Linked DNA regions of Metallumcola ferriviriculae. The protein of the gene in region 2 interacts with the protein of the main gene of each other region in a pairwise test. Links are inferred from orthologs where the notes say so. Each region holds a gene or a part of one and is shown on either strand. Other genes may lie near its edges.

Region 1 (8,870 bases), 160 kb from region 2 along the record:
CACAATTTTCGCCATTACTCCTGGTACACCAGTCATGGCCGCACCAACCGCGGCCACTTTAGCACAATCTTTCCTCAGTACAGGTTTTAAGCCAATGGCTTCTAACGTATCAACAGCCATATCGACAGCATCATCGCTGACGGTAAAAATTACTTCCTTGGGTGATACATAAATAAAATCCACGCTAATCCCTTCTTTGGCCATCACAGTGAATACACTCAAAGCCATATCTTCTTCTTTAACTAATGGCACCCTAATTTGGCTAATATTTGAAATATAAGTAATACCGGTAATCAAATTATCCCGAATTTTCGTCGAATTTTCATAATTGGTATCGCCTGCGGCAACCAATGTACCTGGATTGTCGGTAAAGGTATTTCTAACCCTTAGGGGAATTCCCTTCTGCATGGCAATTTCCACCGCTCGCGGGTGAATCACCTTGGCCCCTTCGTGGGCCAATTGACATAATTCATTATAGGTTACCCGCTCAAGTGTACGGGCGTCCCCAACCATACGCGGGTCAGCAGTTTTTACCCCGTCAACATCAGTATAAATCTCTACCACCTCTGCCCCAAGCGAAACTCCCAAAGCAGCGGCCGTAGTATCGCTACCGCCACGACCCAAGGTGGTCACCAAACCATCTGCATCTTTCCCCTGAAAGCCGGTTACCACCACGATACGCCCCTCTTGCAAAAACTTTTGTACCTCATGAGGGTCTACTTCCAAAACACGTGCATTTCCATGATTACCATCGGTAACTATTCCCGCCTGAGGGCCTGTGAGACAGACTGCAGGAAACCCCGCCCGTTCCAATTCTGCCACCAATACCACGCCGGAAATGATTTCACCACAAGACATGATTAAATCCAAATCTCTTTTATTCAGGCCGCTATTTGTCTTTCTCACGAGATCAACTAAAGTATCTGTGGCGTAAGGGTCGCCAGTTCTTCCCATAGCAGAAACCACCACAACCACTTGGCAGCCATCTTTTTTCACCTGACTAATCTTTTTGATAACTTCTCGCCGTGAGTCTCCGGTAGCCATAGATGTGCCCCCGAACTTCTGTACAATAACTTTCATAACTCACCTCATAAAAAAGATCATCAATCATAACATCCCTTTAGTTAATAGCTCCGCTATTTGTACCGCATTTGTAGCCGCGCCTTTACGCAAATTATCAGCCACAACCCACAAATTTAAACCAAATTCCACTGTTTCATCCCGCCGAATTCTACCAACAAAAACTTCATCCCTGCCGTTAGCAGCTACAGGCAGCGGGTATTCGTTGTTTTTTGGTGTATCTATAACTAAGATTCCCGGTGACTTAGCAAGTAATTTCCGGGCATCATCAGGAAGAAGTTCATTTTTTAATTGAACATTAATCGCTTCCGAATGACCATTTACCACCGGGGCTCTGACTGTAGTTGCAGTAACAGCAACAGTGTCATCTCCAAGAATTTTCTTAGTCTCGTTCACCATCTTCATTTCTTCTTTTGTATAATCGTTCTCTAAAAACACATCCAAATGAGGGATTACATTAAAGGCGATCTGATGCGGAAACACCTGGGGATTCGCTTCCTTCCCCGCCAATATATCACGAGATTGTTCCCTCAATTCTTCGATCGCTTCGGCCCCTGCTCCTGAAACCGCCTGATAGGTAGATACAACAACTCTACTAATTCCGGCCGCGTCGTGTAAAGGCTTCAAAACGACCGCCATTTGGATGGTGGAACAATTGGGATTAGCAATGATACCATTATGCCATTTGACATCTTCCGGGTTAACTTCCGGCACTACCAGCGGAACGCTAGGGTCCATCCGGAAATTATTACTGTTATCTATTACTATAGCACCGGCCTTAACAGCATCCTGAGCAAATTCCTTACTTGCCGATCCGCCGGCAAAAAGCGCAATATCTACTCCTTGGAAAGAATCAGGCTTTGTTTCCTCAATTGTTAGAATTTCATTATTAAATTTCACTTGCTTACCAGCAGAACGACTGGTAGCCAGCAGTTTCAGTTTACCAATAGGAAAACGCCGTTCTGATAAGACATCCATCAATGCCTGGCCGACAGCACCTGTACCAACGATTGCGACATTGTATTGTTTCAATGTTACATCCCCCTTTACAGTTCTAGGATATTATTAATTAAAGTGTACCCTATTACATGATATGGAACAAGAACCGTCGTTTACAGTTACCGCAAGTTCGTTCCAATTATTTATACTGAATTAGCATAGGTTGAATTTGTTTCCCTGATAAAGCCTGTTCGATAGTTTCGGGCAAATGCTGCATCATGGCTACTAGGGAATTGCTTTTTTCCTCAGGGTTATCCTGACCAAAAGGAACTAAATAGATATGGGCCGTATTGATAGCGATACCTATATTTTTAGCATTAAAACCTAACCCGTCATTAGTTGAGATTGCCAGAACCAATGGCTTTTTATTTCTCAAGTGCGCTTTGGCAGCCATCAATACAGCTCCGTCAGTAATGCCGTTGGTTAATTTAGCCAAAGTATTACCGGTGCAGGGAGCAATTACCATCACGTCTAAAAACCCTTGCGGACCGATGGGTTCGGCCTCCACTATAGTACTAATCGGCGTTCTGCCGGTGATTGACTCGACTTGAGCAAGCCATTTCTTTGCATCACCAAAACGGGTATCAGTTTGACAAACCGCTGTTGAAAATATTGGAAATACCTCAGCGCCTTCAATTACAATGCCTTTCAAATATGGCATAACTTTATCCATGGTACAGTGTGAACCTGTAAATGCAAAACCTACGTTTTTCCCTTTTAAGGTCATGTGACAAGCACCTCCAAAGTTTATGGGAGAGTTTCGGAAAGAATTCTGGGGATAACACGAGCCAGCATTTCACCAGCAGTCTTGGGAGCAACCTTACCAGGCAGGCCAGGTACAAGAAGAGCTTTGATTCCTACCTCCTGGGCATATTGAAAATCGACGCCACCAGGAGCACTGGCTAAATCAATTATTACGGCGGAAGGTGGCAAATAGTCTATTGCCTTTTGCCCTAACACTAACTGAGGAACCGTGTTAAATATAAAATCTGCCCGAGAAAGAATAGTGTCCATCTCCGCCATTAGAATTTGGCCGCAACCCATTTCGCTAGCTCTTGCCAAAGCCGATGGTTTTCGCGCCGCTACCCATGTATCTGCTCCCATTGACTTTGACAACCGAGCCAAAGTAACACCAACCCTGCCAAACCCAAATATTATTACGAAACTGCCATGCAAAGTTATCGGCGATTCGTTCATAGCCAATGCTAGGGCACCTTCAGCAGTTGGAATAGAATTTAATATTGCCAACTGATCATCATTAGCAATTTCAATCAGCTTAAATCCATAATCCTTTGACCATTGTTTTAGCTGCTCGTTAGCTGCTCCCACTAAGACAGGAACATTCTTTGGGATGTTTCGAAGATTTTCATGAGTTAAACGAAGTGGTTTCTCGCTGAAGGCTACTTTGATCTGACCATGATTATCAATTCCCGGCATCGGTAGTATGATAGCGGAGGCGTGTTCCAAGACAGAGTTTATTTCCGTTGAAAAGTCTACCCCCTTCGGCAACAATTCCTTGGAAAAACCTACAGCTGTAACCATTATTCCTTTTCGAACCAAATTCTCCATCAGAAACAGCTGACGCCGGTCTCCACCTAATACTACGATGGATTTGCCCGCAAGAATGTGAGACACTATCTTCCCTCCCATTGTTCCATTGGTAATGTAGTATCACTATATGTCTTGCCATGGCTTTGGTGCTTGTCACTTATTTGATTGTGAGGTGTTATAATAAATTTTCTAGTCCAATCACCATCCTATCAAGATTTAAAACTTTCCTTACCGCTAACACTAGGCCCGCGCCAAACGAACTTCTGTTCAGCGAATCGTGTCTAATGGTCAGCGTCTCACCTTCTCCGCCGAAAATCACTTCTTGGTGAGCAACTAAGCCGGGCAGCCGGATGCTATGAACTGGAACACCAAATATTTCTCCACCACGCACACCTAATGTTTTCTCACGATGCTCAACCGGTGAGTTGGCTGCAGTACGGGATTCACTTATCATTCTAGCCGTTGCTGCTGCAGTACCCGATGGAGCATCTATTTTTTTATCATGATGAAGTTCAACTATTTCACAGTCAGGAAAATACTTACTGCATTCTACAGCAAAGCGCATCATTAAAATAGCTCCTAAAGCAAAATTTGGTGCCACAAGTGCGCCGCAGCGATTTTCTTCGCATAAGCTATGTAATAGAGACACCTGCTCTGTATTTAAACCAGTCGACCCAATTACAGGGCGCACACCCCTTTTCAGAGCCTCAGATGCATTTTCCACTGCCGCCCTTGCGTTAGTGAAATCCACTAAAACATCGGGCTGGGTATTTGCTAGGACCTCAGCTAAGCTAACTTCAACTTTTAAGGGATTATCATTACCTAATACTTTATTAAGAGGCATTCCGCCGTTAACGTCCACTGCGCCCACAACCTCGATGTCAGATTCATTATCCAATACCTTTAGCATTGCCTGCCCCATTTGGCCGTTAGCCCCAGTGAGTACAACTTTAGTAATTTTCATTACCCCCTTTCTCAATCTCTCTCTCATAGAAAACCATCGATCCTGCCAGAACAAAATATAAAAGAACTTAATTTTTACTCATACGTGTACAAGTGATTTCTACCCCGAAATTATAAATTTTCAGTGCCCGGCGGCATGGCGTCTGACAGATACAAAAAAACTGCTGAAGGAATCCCCAGCAGTAAAACTACATAGTTTCACCCCTCTCTTCCCCTTCGCGAGATAGTTCTCCACCACCGGTCGGGATATCCGTTGGTGACAGTGTTATACCTGTTCGGCATAACCCCAGCCCCATTGGGGGGTCACCCAATAGAGACTTCGGCGATGGCCCCTTTCATCCAAGTTCATGGTAACCCTCCGCTAACCTGGATTACTGATGACTCACCGCTCCTCTACCTCACCCCGAAAGAGATGAGGTACATATATAGAATTTTTTATATGTTAACATAATAAGTAATTATTGTCAATTAAACAGAATAGCGATGCATTACTCCATGAGAGTCATCTAACTCCACAATGATTACCTGACTGCCAATTTTCTTTACAGCATGCCAGGGAATGATCAGCTGAGATTTTTCTGTCCAAAAATTAATCATATTACCTTTGCTGGGAAGAATGATCGATTCAATTTCGCCACTGTGGTCATCTATTACCAGATCCGATTCACCTACTACCCCCAGCCTGACACCATTATAAATGTTTACAATCTCCTTACCCACCAATTCACTTAAAAGCATAGTAACCCCTCACTTTCCCGATAGCTTTTGGTAATACCATAAACGTAATGCTAATGGTTGAAGCAGTGTCATTAGTACTGCAACTACAGCAATAGGATCAATATCAATGCCAAATAGTGCGACCTTTTCAGGAATATGTATGCCTAGAAACGTAATCAGCATAATTAAAGATAAATAAATCCCCCCGGCAATGCCTACCAAATCAGTTAAAGCTTTGGAAAAAGGGGAATCTATGGTATCATCCGATAGATTGCGACTAATTAAATTACGCAATCGCTGCTTTTCCCTTGCAGCAAGAAGAGTTAAAATCGATAAAATGGATAAAAAAATAATCCCCGCTAGCAAATCTATCTCCTCCCAATCTATTATTATGATTGGACGGGTCAAGGTATACCAAACTTTGCACAGGGATTATTTATATGTTTCTATTTTAGCTATTTATAAGTGCAGAATCACCGCTTAAACACCTGTATGCCCAAAACCACCATTCCCTCTTTTTGTGTCGCAGTCAACTGACGATACTTCCACCGGTTTTACTTTTGTAATGGGGCAAACTACTAACTGGGCCACTCTCTGGCCCCTTTTAATTACCGCCGGTGTTTTACTTAAGTTTGTCATAATTAATTTCACTTCTCCTCGATAGTCCGCATCGATGGTACCCGGTGAATTAACAAGGGTTATACCCTTCTTTAGGGCCAAGCCGCTACGAGGACGCACTTGGGCCTCATATCCATGGGGAAGCATAATGACAATACCGGTGGGCATTAAGATGATATCTTGGGGATTAATAGTGATTTTATCGTCGCAGGCCGCGTGAATATCCATTCCCGCCGAATCAGCGGTCATATACTCCGGCAGCGGTAACCCCTGTCCATGCGACAATCGGTAAACAGGCAGAGTAATAGACATTAGTAAAACATCTCCTATTATCTGATTTTAAGGACCCCACTTCTATAAGCGAGGATATGTCTTAAAACCCCGAATTTTAGCAAAACTAAACGTATTCACATTAGTAAGCTTTAATGAAACTATAATCAGTGCGTCTCTGCACAGCATTATATCCCGCATCTTTAATACAATGAATTATTTCATCCAGAGGCACCCGATGAGATACACCCGCTGCCCGCACTACGTTTTCTTCAAACATAGTGCCGCCGAAATCGTTGGCTCCAAAAAAAAGCGAGACCTGTGCCATTTTAGCTCCCTGAGTAACCCAGGAGGCCTGAATATTCGGTACATTGTCCAATACTATCCTGGCGATAGCCAGCGTCTTAAGATAATCATGTCCAGTGGCAGATAATCCACCTAATGCGGTATTGCTTGGCTGAAAACTCCAAGGAATAAACGCGGTAAAGCCGCCAGTCTTATCCTGCTGGTCCCGTACATGAATCATGTGCTTTACTCTTTCTTCTATAGTTTCTACGCTGCCAAACATCATGGTCGCTGTTGTCTTCATACCTAACTGATGAGCTTCATCCATTACATTCATCCACTGTTTCCATGATATCTTTCTGGGACTAATATATTTCCTAACCCGGTCCACCAATATCTCTGCTCCACCACCTGGAAGCGAATCTAATCCAGCTGAGCGTAATCTTTCTAGAGTTTCTTTTATAGTTAACCCAGCTTGTTGTGAAAAATGTACAACTTCCGGCGGCGAGAATGAGTGAATGTGTATATCAAAATTGTTTTTGATATTCTGAAGCATTTGCAAAATATCATTGAACTTGAGATGAGGATTGAGACCGCCCTGCATTAAAATTTGAGTTCCTCCATGGTCAATGGTTTCCTGAATCTTTTCAAATAATTGCTGTTCAGTAATTACATAACCCTCGTTATGATTTTCACCCCGATAAAATGCACAAAACCGACATCCAACTAAACAAATGTTGGTGTAGTTAATATTTCTATCAATCACAAAAGAAACAATGGGCTCCGGTTTGATTTTGTTTCTTATCTCCAAAGCTACCTTACCTAGTGGTAGTAACTCTGCCTTATTAAACAATTTCACAGCCTCAGACTCAGAAACCCTCTCACCCGATACGGCTTTTTTAAAAATAGCTTCAACCGACAAGATTATCACCCCAAATTTTTAGTTCGGGTACATGCTTTAACAAATCAATATCTGCAGCCTCTTTATAATAGCGCAGCAATGCTGTTTGGTAGTAATCATTCAATTGGTGTTTTATATGTGCAAAATGCTCCGAAATTAAGTCTCTGGGTAAATGATGAGTTTGCTCAGCTTCATTAATTAGTGTCTCCATGTTTTCTACGCCCCAAGCTTTAGACTTTAAGAAGGCACCCGCAACATTTGCCAAACCCTGAGGGTCAGCACTATAAGAATTACGTATTACCCATAAAGCAAAAACCATTGGCAGACCGGTATAATTTTTCCAGACCTCACCCAAATCATAAACGTAAAATTCCTTTACATTCCGAGATTCTCTTAAAGCATCATCTCCTATTAATAATGCTGCATCCCCCTGGGTAAGCATTGACGATAAATCAGGTTCTCGTGTTAACAACCGAGGCTTCACGCGCCAATATTTTGCCAAAAGAATTTTTAATAATACCACCGAAGTAGCTGAAGATTTCGTCATAGTAAGAGTCTTTCCGTCTAACTTTTCCGCTGGTAACTTACTGATAAGTAAGATACTCGTCACCCGCCCGTCAGCACTGATAGACATATTGGGAAGAATTAGGCTTTTTTCGGAGTTACGCGCATATTCAATAGATGATATAGGAGTAATATCTAACTTGCCGTCAATAAACATTTTGTTCAATTTTGTCGGCGGTCCGTGGAATAAATCGACATTAATTGGCACTATTCCTTTTTCAATCCCGTAATAAACAGGAAGACAGTTGAGGTAATTTATTCTTCCCAGCCGAATTCTTGCATCCATTAGAAACTCTCCCTGACTACATTATAAAGGGTATCGCGCTCAACAGGCCGTCTCCCAGCAGCTTTTATCATATTTACCAGTTCTTTTTTAGTAAGGGCCTGTCCTGCTTCTCCTCCGGCTGCCTGGGTAATCTTTTCTTCGACGACTGTACCATCGATGTCATCCACACCAAAAGATAGAGATATCTGTGCCAGTTTTGCACCAACCATGATCCAAAATGCTTTTATATGGTCAAAGTTGTCCAACATTAGACGCGAGACAGCAAGAACTTTTAAGTCTTCAAATCCAGTAGTTCTACTTTTGATAGGCTGTTCTAACCGAGTATGTGCGGGATGAAAAGCAAGCGGAATAAATGATTGAAAGCCACCGGTTTGATCCTGTAATTCTCGCAGCTGAATCATATGGTCAATACGTTCCTCGTATGTTTCAACATGTCCATAAAGCATTGTTGCGTTAGATTTTAAGCCTGCATCATGTGCGGCCTTCATCACATTCAGCCACCGTTCGCCGCTGATTTTCTTGTCGCAAATTTTTTCTCGGACCCTTTTAGCAAATATTTCGGCTCCGCCACCTGGCATCGAACCCAAACCAACTTCTTTTAAATCGTCAAAAACTTCCGACACTGATTTCTCGGAC
Region 2 (8,820 bases):
GAAGACTCATCCTGCAGGGTAAAGAGGCCTTCTTTAAAGGCACGAAGCTTATCTAACGGCGGTCCTGAAACTATAGCTAAAGCCTCCGGTATCATCCTCGAGGACAAGACCTGAACACTTTCACTTTTTAGAGCTGTGCTCAATCCATCGTAATCAGTCTTAAGCGTATTTACCCTAGCTGTAACTGGGGATGGTTGGTTATTGTAGGTACAAAGCTTTTCCGTCTCTTCCACACCAAAATTTTCTATCCATCTTTTAACCAGCCAACGGGGATGAGAATGAACAACTGCAATGTATTCAATAGGATCTAAGGACTTGTCCGGCCACTTAAGATTTTTCTTACCCCTTGCCACATTTCGCAGCACCCCGTTTACAAAGCCGGCGGCACTGCGATATCTTAATTTCTTAGTCAGATTAACCATCTCATTGCACGCTGCACTTGCAGGAACCTTGTTCATATAAATAAGTTGGTATGCTCCTTGCAACAGTATCAGTCGCACATCCGGGTCTAATTTTTTCCATGGTTTTGACAAATAGTGCTCCAAATGCCATTGTAACGTTAAGCGGCGGCGCACAGTACCATAAACTATTTCTGTGATAAAGGCGCGGTCCAATTTAGTCACCGCGCCCTTAACAGCTTGATTTACAGCTAAATTGGCATAAGCTCCCTCATGCTCAATTCTCTTAAGTACCTCAAATGCTATCTCCCTGGGTGATTTCTCCTTAGCCATAGCAAAACTCCAATCTAATCATCGCCATACATGCGCGCTAAAAGTATTAGTCGTACTAAATTGAGTACAGCCATCAGTGCCGCTGCCAAGTAAGTTAAAGCAGCTGCATCAAGCACCTTTTTTGTGGGACCAACTTCTGCTTGTGAAATAAAGCCGTTGCTTTCCAATTGAGCTATTGCCCTGCTGCTGGCATTAAACTCCACCGGCAAAGTGACTATTTGAAATAATACTGCTGCAGAAAAGAGTACAATACCCGCCTGGATTAACAACGGCACACTCATGAATATTCCGATTAACAACAGCGGAAATGATAAGGAAGAACCGAACTGGGCAAACGGCACCAAGTTGGCTCTTAATTGCAATGGTAAATAGCCATGGTCGTGTTGTAGCGCATGGCCGGTTTCGTGGGCGGCCACCCCAATACTAGCCAAAGAGTTGCTTTGATATACTTGTGGGGACAGCCGAAGCACCTTTTGACGCGGGTCATAGTGGTCAGAAAGCTTACCATTTATCATTTCCACCCGTACATCGTCAAGACCGGCACGGTCAAGCAAAGCCTTGGCCACTTGTGCCCCAGTGAAACCTTTTTCCGATCTCACCTTCAAATATTTATTAAATGTTCTTTGCACCTTTGTCTGAGCATACCCTGCCAAAATAATACCCGGTATGAGAATGATAAAAGTCCAGTCGCCAAATAGAAAGGGAAAGAAGCCAAACGAAAACATTATTACACCTCCTAGGTTTCTGTTAGTTGTTGATTATTTGTAAAAACCGACCTCCGTCTATTGGTAAATTGTCTAATAGCATCTTCAACCTGGTCCAAATTCACCCTGGTATTGTAGCAAGGACCCTGGGGCCTAATATTCAATACACCAATTACCGGAAGCGGATTCACATCCTGAACACCACTGGTCAGATCCCGCTCACACGCGATTGCCACCACCGCCCGGGGCCTTATTTCTTTTACAAATCTCCTCGCCAACGTGCCACCGGTAGCAACCACAAAATGTACGCCGTAGCGCTCTTTAATATCATGTAAATCATCAATAGGACATTTACCACAGCGGCGGCAGTTATTAACATCGATAGTAATCTTATGAGGGCAGTCCGCATTCTGCAAGCAATGCGGCGCTAAAATCATCACTTGAGACGCAACGACCTGAATATCGCGATTGTCAACTAGTTGGTTATTCACGGCAATAAATGAGCTTTTTATCTTGTCTGCATCAATACCTACCATTTTCCCCAGCTGCAACGCTACTGGAAACAATAAATTTGTGGCAGTATAAATCAAATTCTGCAGCGAAGGAAAGGATTTATGGCTCCATAATGTAATTACTAGTACCACAACACCAAAACCCACTACTCCTAAACCCATAAGAATTAAACTTCCCATCAATACCAATACGATCTGATTAAATAAACTCCCATTATTTAAGAACAGATACCAGGCCAAGAAAACAACAGCTCCCAGGATAGCTACGGTAATTCCCAATAAAGCAATATAGATTCGCTTTTGACTAGGCATCGCTATCACCATCGCCAAACCGGTGGCCAGACATAATTCGGTAACCCCTGAGAAAATCGGCTGTCGGCATTTTTTGCTTGCCGGGAGGTTGTACTCTTGTAACCAAGACCGCATTATCATCACCCGTTGCTACCACAATACCTGTTGGCACGATTTCTAATATCATACCCGGTTCCGGCCGACATTTGTTGCTTTTTTCCTTCACCATTGGACGATATGGGAACAATTCCGCATCAAATATCTTTAACCGCTTGTCCTCAAGAGTAGTATATGTCCCCGGCCAGGGATTCATGCCGCGGACCAAATTAACGATATCAGCTGCAGATCTGTTCCAGTTTAATTTCTCATCCGCTTTGGATATTTTGTCAGCATAAGTTGCTTCGCTGTCCTGCTGTGTAACCGGGCTGACCTCAGCAATCTTTGCCAGCGTCTCAGCCAGTAATTGGGCTCCAATTTCTGCTAAACTATCGTGTAATTCTCCTGTGGTCATTGTTTCCGTTATCGTTACCTTTCTTTGGGCCAGTATCGGCCCAGTGTCCATACCGCGTTCCATTCTCATAATGGAAACACCACTTTCCTTTTCTCCATTTATAATCGCTCTGTGAATAGGCGCTGCTCCCCGATATTTTGGCAGCAGCGAGGCATGGACATTTAGGCATCCGTATGTCGGTATATTTAAAACCTTTTCCGGTAATAGCTGCCCATATGCCACCACTACTATCACATCCGGAGCCAGTGCCTCCAATTGTGAAATAGCATCAGCATTAAGTTCTTCCGGCTGCATCACGGGAAAATTATTCTTTTGAGCAAACCGTTTAACCGGGCTCGGCTTTAGCTTTTTTCCCCTGCCCTGCCGACGGTCCGGTTGTGTGACCACTGTAGAAATTTTTTCACCGGTTTCTATTAACTTTTCCAGTGTAGGTACAGCAAAATCCGGTGTGCCCATAAAAACAATTTGCACCATTGTCACCTCACTAATCGATAAATTCAGTTACTTTGTCAATAAAAAGAATTCCATCAAGATGGTCTATTTCATGCTGTAAGGCTCTGGCAAAAAGTCCGTGAGCCGTAATTTTGATTTCTTGACCCTGTCGGTCTAACCCGATTACCGTAACTTCCGTTGCCCGATGCACCCGGCCTTGAAGCCCGGGAATGCTTAAACACCCCTCAGTATCCTCTTCATTGCCTGAAGCAGAAATGATCTCCGGGTTAATCAACTCAAAAATTCCTTCACCAATATCCACGACAATAACCTTTTTGGAAATACCGATTTGCGGAGCTGCCAAGCCGGCACCTTCGGCAGCATACATAGTATCTGCCAAGTTGTCCAACAACTTCTCAATGTTAGGCGTAATTTTGGGTACCGGACGCGCTTTTTCCCGCAGTATCGGATCACCCTTCTTTATTATCTGGTAAACAGCCATCAAAATCCTCCTCTCGCCTCCGTATCAAATCATACCCGACGGATCCACATCAACAGCCAGGTTAGTACCCTGTTGGTCAAATTCCAAACTGTACTGCCGTAGTGAAGCGGACACCACTCCTTTAAGTTCCTCAGCATCCGGACTTTTCGCCACCAGATGCCAACGATGCTTCCCCTTAATTTTTGCCAACGGCGCCGGAGCAGGTCCAAGAATTTCACCGGCCGCTGAATGTAATAAAAAGTTCTTTTTTATCACTTTTGACAATGCCTCCGCTCCAGTCTTGACCTTAACTTCGTCTTGACCAGTAATCAACACCCTAATTAACCGGCAAAATGGTGGATAACCAAACTGCCTTCTCCGGGCCAGTTCAGAACGGTAAAAACCCAAATAATCATGGGTTCTTGCCCTGCCCACAGCCGGATTATCCGGCTGATAAGTCTGTACCACCACTCTACCCGGGCGCTGACCCCGTCCTGCTCGTCCTGCTACCTGCGTCAGCAGTTGAAAGGTCCTTTCCCACGCCCGAAAATCAGGGAGATTAATCCCAGTATCCGCCGAAATAACGCCGACCAATGTAACATTCGGAAAATCTAACCCCTTGGCAACCATTTGTGTACCTATTAAGACACTGCCTTCACCACTGCCAAATTTGTCTAATAGCCGCTGATGTGCCCCCTGTTTGCGCGTGTTATCAACGTCCATACGTATGACAGATAAATCAGGAAATCTGCGGTACATCTCCTCTTCTACCTGCTGTGTGCCACAGCCGACTCCGCCAATACCGGGACTGCCGCAGCGTGGGCACTGAGTGACTACCTGCTGCTGATAGCCGCAATAATGGCACATCAACTTATTTCCTTTAGTATGGTGGGTGAGAGCTATATCACAATGGGGACATCGAATGCTAAAACCGCACTTATCGCAAATAAGAAAACTGGCAAAACCACGCCGGTTGAGAAAAAGAATTGCCTGTTCCCCGTTTCCAAGACAGTTTTCTAACGATTGAAACAATGCCGTACTGAATATTCCCGAATTTCCCTGGCGTCTTTCCTGACGCATATCCACCACTGCAACTACAGGGAGCGGCCTGGTTGTCACCCGTTGGTCTATTGTCAGCAAACCGTAATTACGTTTCTGAGTTTCCAAATAACTCTCCAGGGCCGGGGTGGCACTACCCAACACCAATGCCGCTTCATGCTGCCGAGCTCTGGCTTTAGCCACCTCTCGCGCATGATATTTCGGCACCTGATCTTGTTTATAACTAGATTCATGTTCTTCATCAATTATAATAATACCAATATCTTTAACAGGAGCGAAAACAGCCGAACGGGCACCCAATACCACCTTAGCCTGACCACGATGCACCCGCATCCATTCCTGCAGCCGTTCCGCACGGGATAAACCGCTATGTATTACGGCAATACCCTCACCAAAACGCTGACTGAACCTGCTTACCATCTGCGATGCCAAAGCGATTTCTGGCACCAGCACTACTGCGCTTTTACCCTCTTCCAATGCACGCTGCACGGCCCTCAAATAAACTTCCGTTTTACCGCTGCCAGTGACTCCGTGGAGTAAAAACGGTGCATATTTCCCGTCACGAATGGCAGAAGAAACCCGGCGAAATACTTGTTCCTGTTTATCGGTTAGTTCGTGTATTACCTCAGGTCTATCACTTTGTCGAATAACCTTACCCGCCACCGTGTCTTCCTCAAGTCGTACCAGACCTTTGGCCACTAGCGCATTTAGAGAGCTTTTGGGGGCGCCGGTTTGCTTTAACAGCAGTGAAACCGGCAGCCTTTTCTTATCCATCAAGGTGGAGAGCAACTGGCCCTGCTTTGGCGCCCTATTGGCCAACGCCTGGGTGTCACTTGAAATTTCCTCATCACGAACCAATATGGCGGACATCTCCCTGCGAAAGCCGGTCATACGAAATTGCTGCTTCATTGATATGACCCCGTAATCGACAAGTGTTTCAATGGCTCTAGCCACATTCTTACCCGAAAATTTTTTTTCTAAATTGGCTCTAGTAATGCTGCTTTTATCTAGCACGAATTGTAAAACTTCCGCCGCTTCAGTATCCATAAACTTTAGACTGTTAAGCAGGGACATAGCCTCTTCATCACTGCCCAATAGCGCAATAACAGTACTATTCTCATATTTTAACCCCGCAGGAAGTATACATTCTAGTGCCGCCACAAATGGGCACAAATAATAATCAGCCATCCAACGGGCTAATTCTATGTCCTGCGGGGTAAATAATGGTCGTTCATCCAAAAGCTCTTTTATATTTTTAATTTTTTCCACATCAGCCCTTTTTACCAGATTAACTACATAGCCCTGGTGCAATTTATTGCCAAAAGGTACCACCACCCTGGCACCTACCTTAATTCTGTCAGTCAAGCCAGGGGGAATCCCATAATGAAAAATACGATCCAATCTTCTATGCTTTAATTCCACATACACTTCTGCAAACAATTTCTCCAATCAAAGCCCTCCCGAACAAACCTGTCCAGGTAAATTATATCAAAAAAAATACTACTAAAAAAGGTGGTACGCATAGAATTCACCTTTAAAGCTCAACAATATACTTTTGCCACTAAATTTTTAACCTATCTCTGCGATATAGGAAAGATTTACCGGAAAGCTTTAGGAATTTTTATTCCCCCCAAGGACCATTATATTAATGGCGGGAGAGCCAACAATATATAAACTAGGAGTGATAGTTTTGTCTTGCGGCAAAGATTTAGTATGTGATGTATGCGGAAATGATGACTGCGCCAAGTTTAAAGAGGTAGGATACAACGAACAACCTGAATATCAATGCGACCAGTGTGGTAATACCATAACTGAATGCCAATAATTTAGCTGGCTCTCCCTTATAGTATAAACAGTCCCCGGGATTTTAAGATTTTTCCCGGTATTTTTTTTGCCAAACCACCCCTTTCCTATATCCCAGCAATAAATAAAAACCCTTATTGAAAAAAAATCAAAACCAGCAGTGCTGACCTTTATTAATAATAAAATGTCAGCCGCTCGCCGATGCAAAAAATTATTTCTTTACAGGAAAAACTATGTGCGCAATAATATTCACATATGTTCACAGCGTTAAAATAGCAAATGTGAAAAAATATTTACAGTAACTGATACTACGCATAATAATTGAAAATTTTAAATATTATTATAATGGTACATATCAACTGTTCTTCCGCATCATTTTGCTCTTGGTATTGATTTTGCATCAATAATGAATAAGAATCAACAGATAAGATTTAAATCGAGTTTGAAAGGAGATTTTTAAAAATGACACAACCATTATGGCAACCAAGTGAAGAACGCGTAAAAAATGCCAATATGACTGAATTCAGAGAATTTATCAACAAGAGGTACGATCAGACCTTAGTCAACTACGATCAGTTGTACCAATGGTCCATTGACAACAGGGAGCAGTTCTGGTCAGCAATATGGGATTTCAACAATGTGATATCCTCAAAAAGCCCTGATACAATTGCTACCGGTTCAGATATGATGGAATGCAAATGGTTTCAAGGTGCTAGACTAAACTTTGCTGAAAATTTGCTGAAATACCGGGACAAGCAAGAAGCAATAATCTTCAAAGCCGAAGGAAATGAGCCCATTTCCATTACCTATGCGGAGCTATATGATAAGGTTGCGCTGCTTGCTGCCGCATTTCGTGATGCAGGAGTAACTGTTGGTGACCGTGTTGCCGGTTTTATGCCTAACATGCCTGAGACCATCATAGCGATGCTAGCCACTACCAGTATTGGCGCCATCTGGTCATCATGTTCTCCGGATTTTGGTTTTAATGGCGTTATGGATCGTTTTGGCCAGATTGAACCCAAGGTATTAGTTGCTGCCAATGGCTATTTTTATAACGGTAAGACCCATAATTCCCTGGAACGGGTTACAAAAGTACAGCAAGATATAGATAGCATCGAAAAAGTTGTAATAGTTTCGTATACTGAAAGTCGTCCGGATATCAGCAGTATACCAAAAGCCGTACATTATGAAGACTTTACCAGCCGTAAAAATATTCCGGAATTAACCTTCGAACAGCTTCCCTTTGACCATCCACTTTATATTATGTATTCTTCCGGAACCACAGGCGTCCCTAAATGTATTGTGCATGGTGCAGGCGGCACACTTATTCAACATTTGAAGGAATTGGTGCTTCATACCAATTTAGGCAGAGATGATTCTATCTTTTATTTTACCACCTGCGGTTGGATGATGTGGAACTGGTTGGTGAGTTCCCTGGCAGTAGGTGCCACTCTTGTTTTATTCGATGGTTCGCCATTTTACCCTGAACCAGGCGTCCTATTTAAATACGCACAAGATGCGGGTATCACAATATTCGGTACCAGTGCCAAATACCTGGCAGCTTTAGAAAAAGCAGGCGTGAAACCAGGTAAGGAATATGACCTTTCTAAACTCCAGGCAATTTTATCTACGGGCTCACCGTTATCCGTAGAAAGCTTCCACTACGTCTACCGTGATATTAAGGAAGATTTATGCCTTTCTTCAATTTCCGGGGGTACCGATATTGTGTCCTGTTTTGCTTTAGGTAATCCGGTAGCGCCGGTCTATCCCGGTGAACTGCAGTGTCGGGGATTGGGTATGAAAGTAGAAGCTTACGATGAGTGTGGTCAGCCGGTAATAAAACAAAAGGGCGAATTAGTTTGTACAGCACCCTTTCCCTCTCAGCCGGTAAAATTTTGGAATGACCCCGAGCAAAAGAAGTATAAAAGCGCTTATTTTGAAGAATATCCAGGCATTTGGCATCACGGAGATTACATTGAAGTTACCGATACCGGTGGTATCATAATCTATGGCCGGTCAGATGCCACCCTTAACCCCGGTGGTGTACGTATTGGTACAGCGGAAATTTATCGCCAAGTTGAGGCTATGGATGAGATATTGGATAGTGTGGTAATCGGTCAAGAATGGGATAATGATGTCAGGGTAATTTTGTTCGTCAAACTTAGGGATGGAGTAAAGTTTACTGAAGAATTAATTAAAAGAATAAAATCGGACATCAGAGCGAACACCACCCCAAGACATGTGCCTGCAAAAATAATTGCCGTGCCGGATATCCCGTACACCATTAGCGGCAAAA

Evidence for each region.
Region 1: the proteins of def (region 2) and MFMK1_RS10920 interact in binary tests that used the Escherichia coli proteins (3 or more experiments, as listed by UniProt). The link is inferred for Metallumcola ferriviriculae from one-to-one orthologs.

Annotation. Positions count from the first base shown.
Region 1 is NZ_CP121694.1:2,175,787-2,184,656, reverse strand. Bases 111-2,872 are described here. They hold MFMK1_RS10920 (aspartate-semialdehyde dehydrogenase), read right to left. Parts: upstream 2,113-2,872; coding sequence 1,108-2,112; downstream 111-1,107. Other genes in these bases: dpsA (dipicolinate synthase subunit DpsA), read right to left, coding at 2,827-2,872; MFMK1_RS10915 (dipicolinate synthase subunit B), read right to left, coding at 2,219-2,806; dapG (aspartate kinase), read right to left, coding at 111-1,080. In the rest of the region: more of dapG, read right to left, coding at 1-110; more of dpsA, read right to left, coding at 2,873-3,714; dapB (4-hydroxy-tetrahydrodipicolinate reductase), read right to left, coding at 3,806-4,594; MFMK1_RS10900 (YlmC/YmxH family sporulation protein), read right to left, coding at 5,062-5,331; MFMK1_RS10895 (hypothetical protein), read right to left, coding at 5,341-5,676; dut (dUTP diphosphatase), read right to left, coding at 5,791-6,240; mqnC (cyclic dehypoxanthinyl futalosine synthase), read right to left, coding at 6,341-7,408; MFMK1_RS10880 (menaquinone biosynthetic enzyme MqnA/MqnD family protein), read right to left, coding at 7,395-8,234; aminofutalosine synthase MqnE, read right to left, coding at 8,234-8,870.
Region 2 is NZ_CP121694.1:2,020,292-2,029,111, reverse strand. The notes cover bases 1,959-4,670. They hold def (peptide deformylase), read right to left. Parts: upstream 3,684-4,670; coding sequence 3,234-3,683; downstream 1,959-3,233. Other genes in these bases: priA (primosomal protein N'), read right to left, coding at 3,708-4,670; fmt (methionyl-tRNA formyltransferase), read right to left, coding at 2,252-3,223; MFMK1_RS10115 (DUF116 domain-containing protein), read right to left, coding at 1,959-2,259. In the rest of the region: 16S rRNA (cytosine(967)-C(5))-methyltransferase RsmB, read right to left, coding at 1-731; MFMK1_RS10120 (zinc metallopeptidase), read right to left, coding at 746-1,456; more of MFMK1_RS10115, read right to left, coding at 1,468-1,958; more of priA, read right to left, coding at 4,671-6,170; MFMK1_RS10095 (hypothetical protein), read left to right, coding at 6,412-6,546; MFMK1_RS10090 (acetoacetate--CoA ligase), read left to right, coding at 6,987-8,820. UniProt on the Escherichia coli protein: Removes the formyl group from the N-terminal Met of newly synthesized proteins. Requires at least a dipeptide for an efficient rate of reaction. N-terminal L-methionine is a prerequisite for activity but the enzyme has broad specificity at other positions.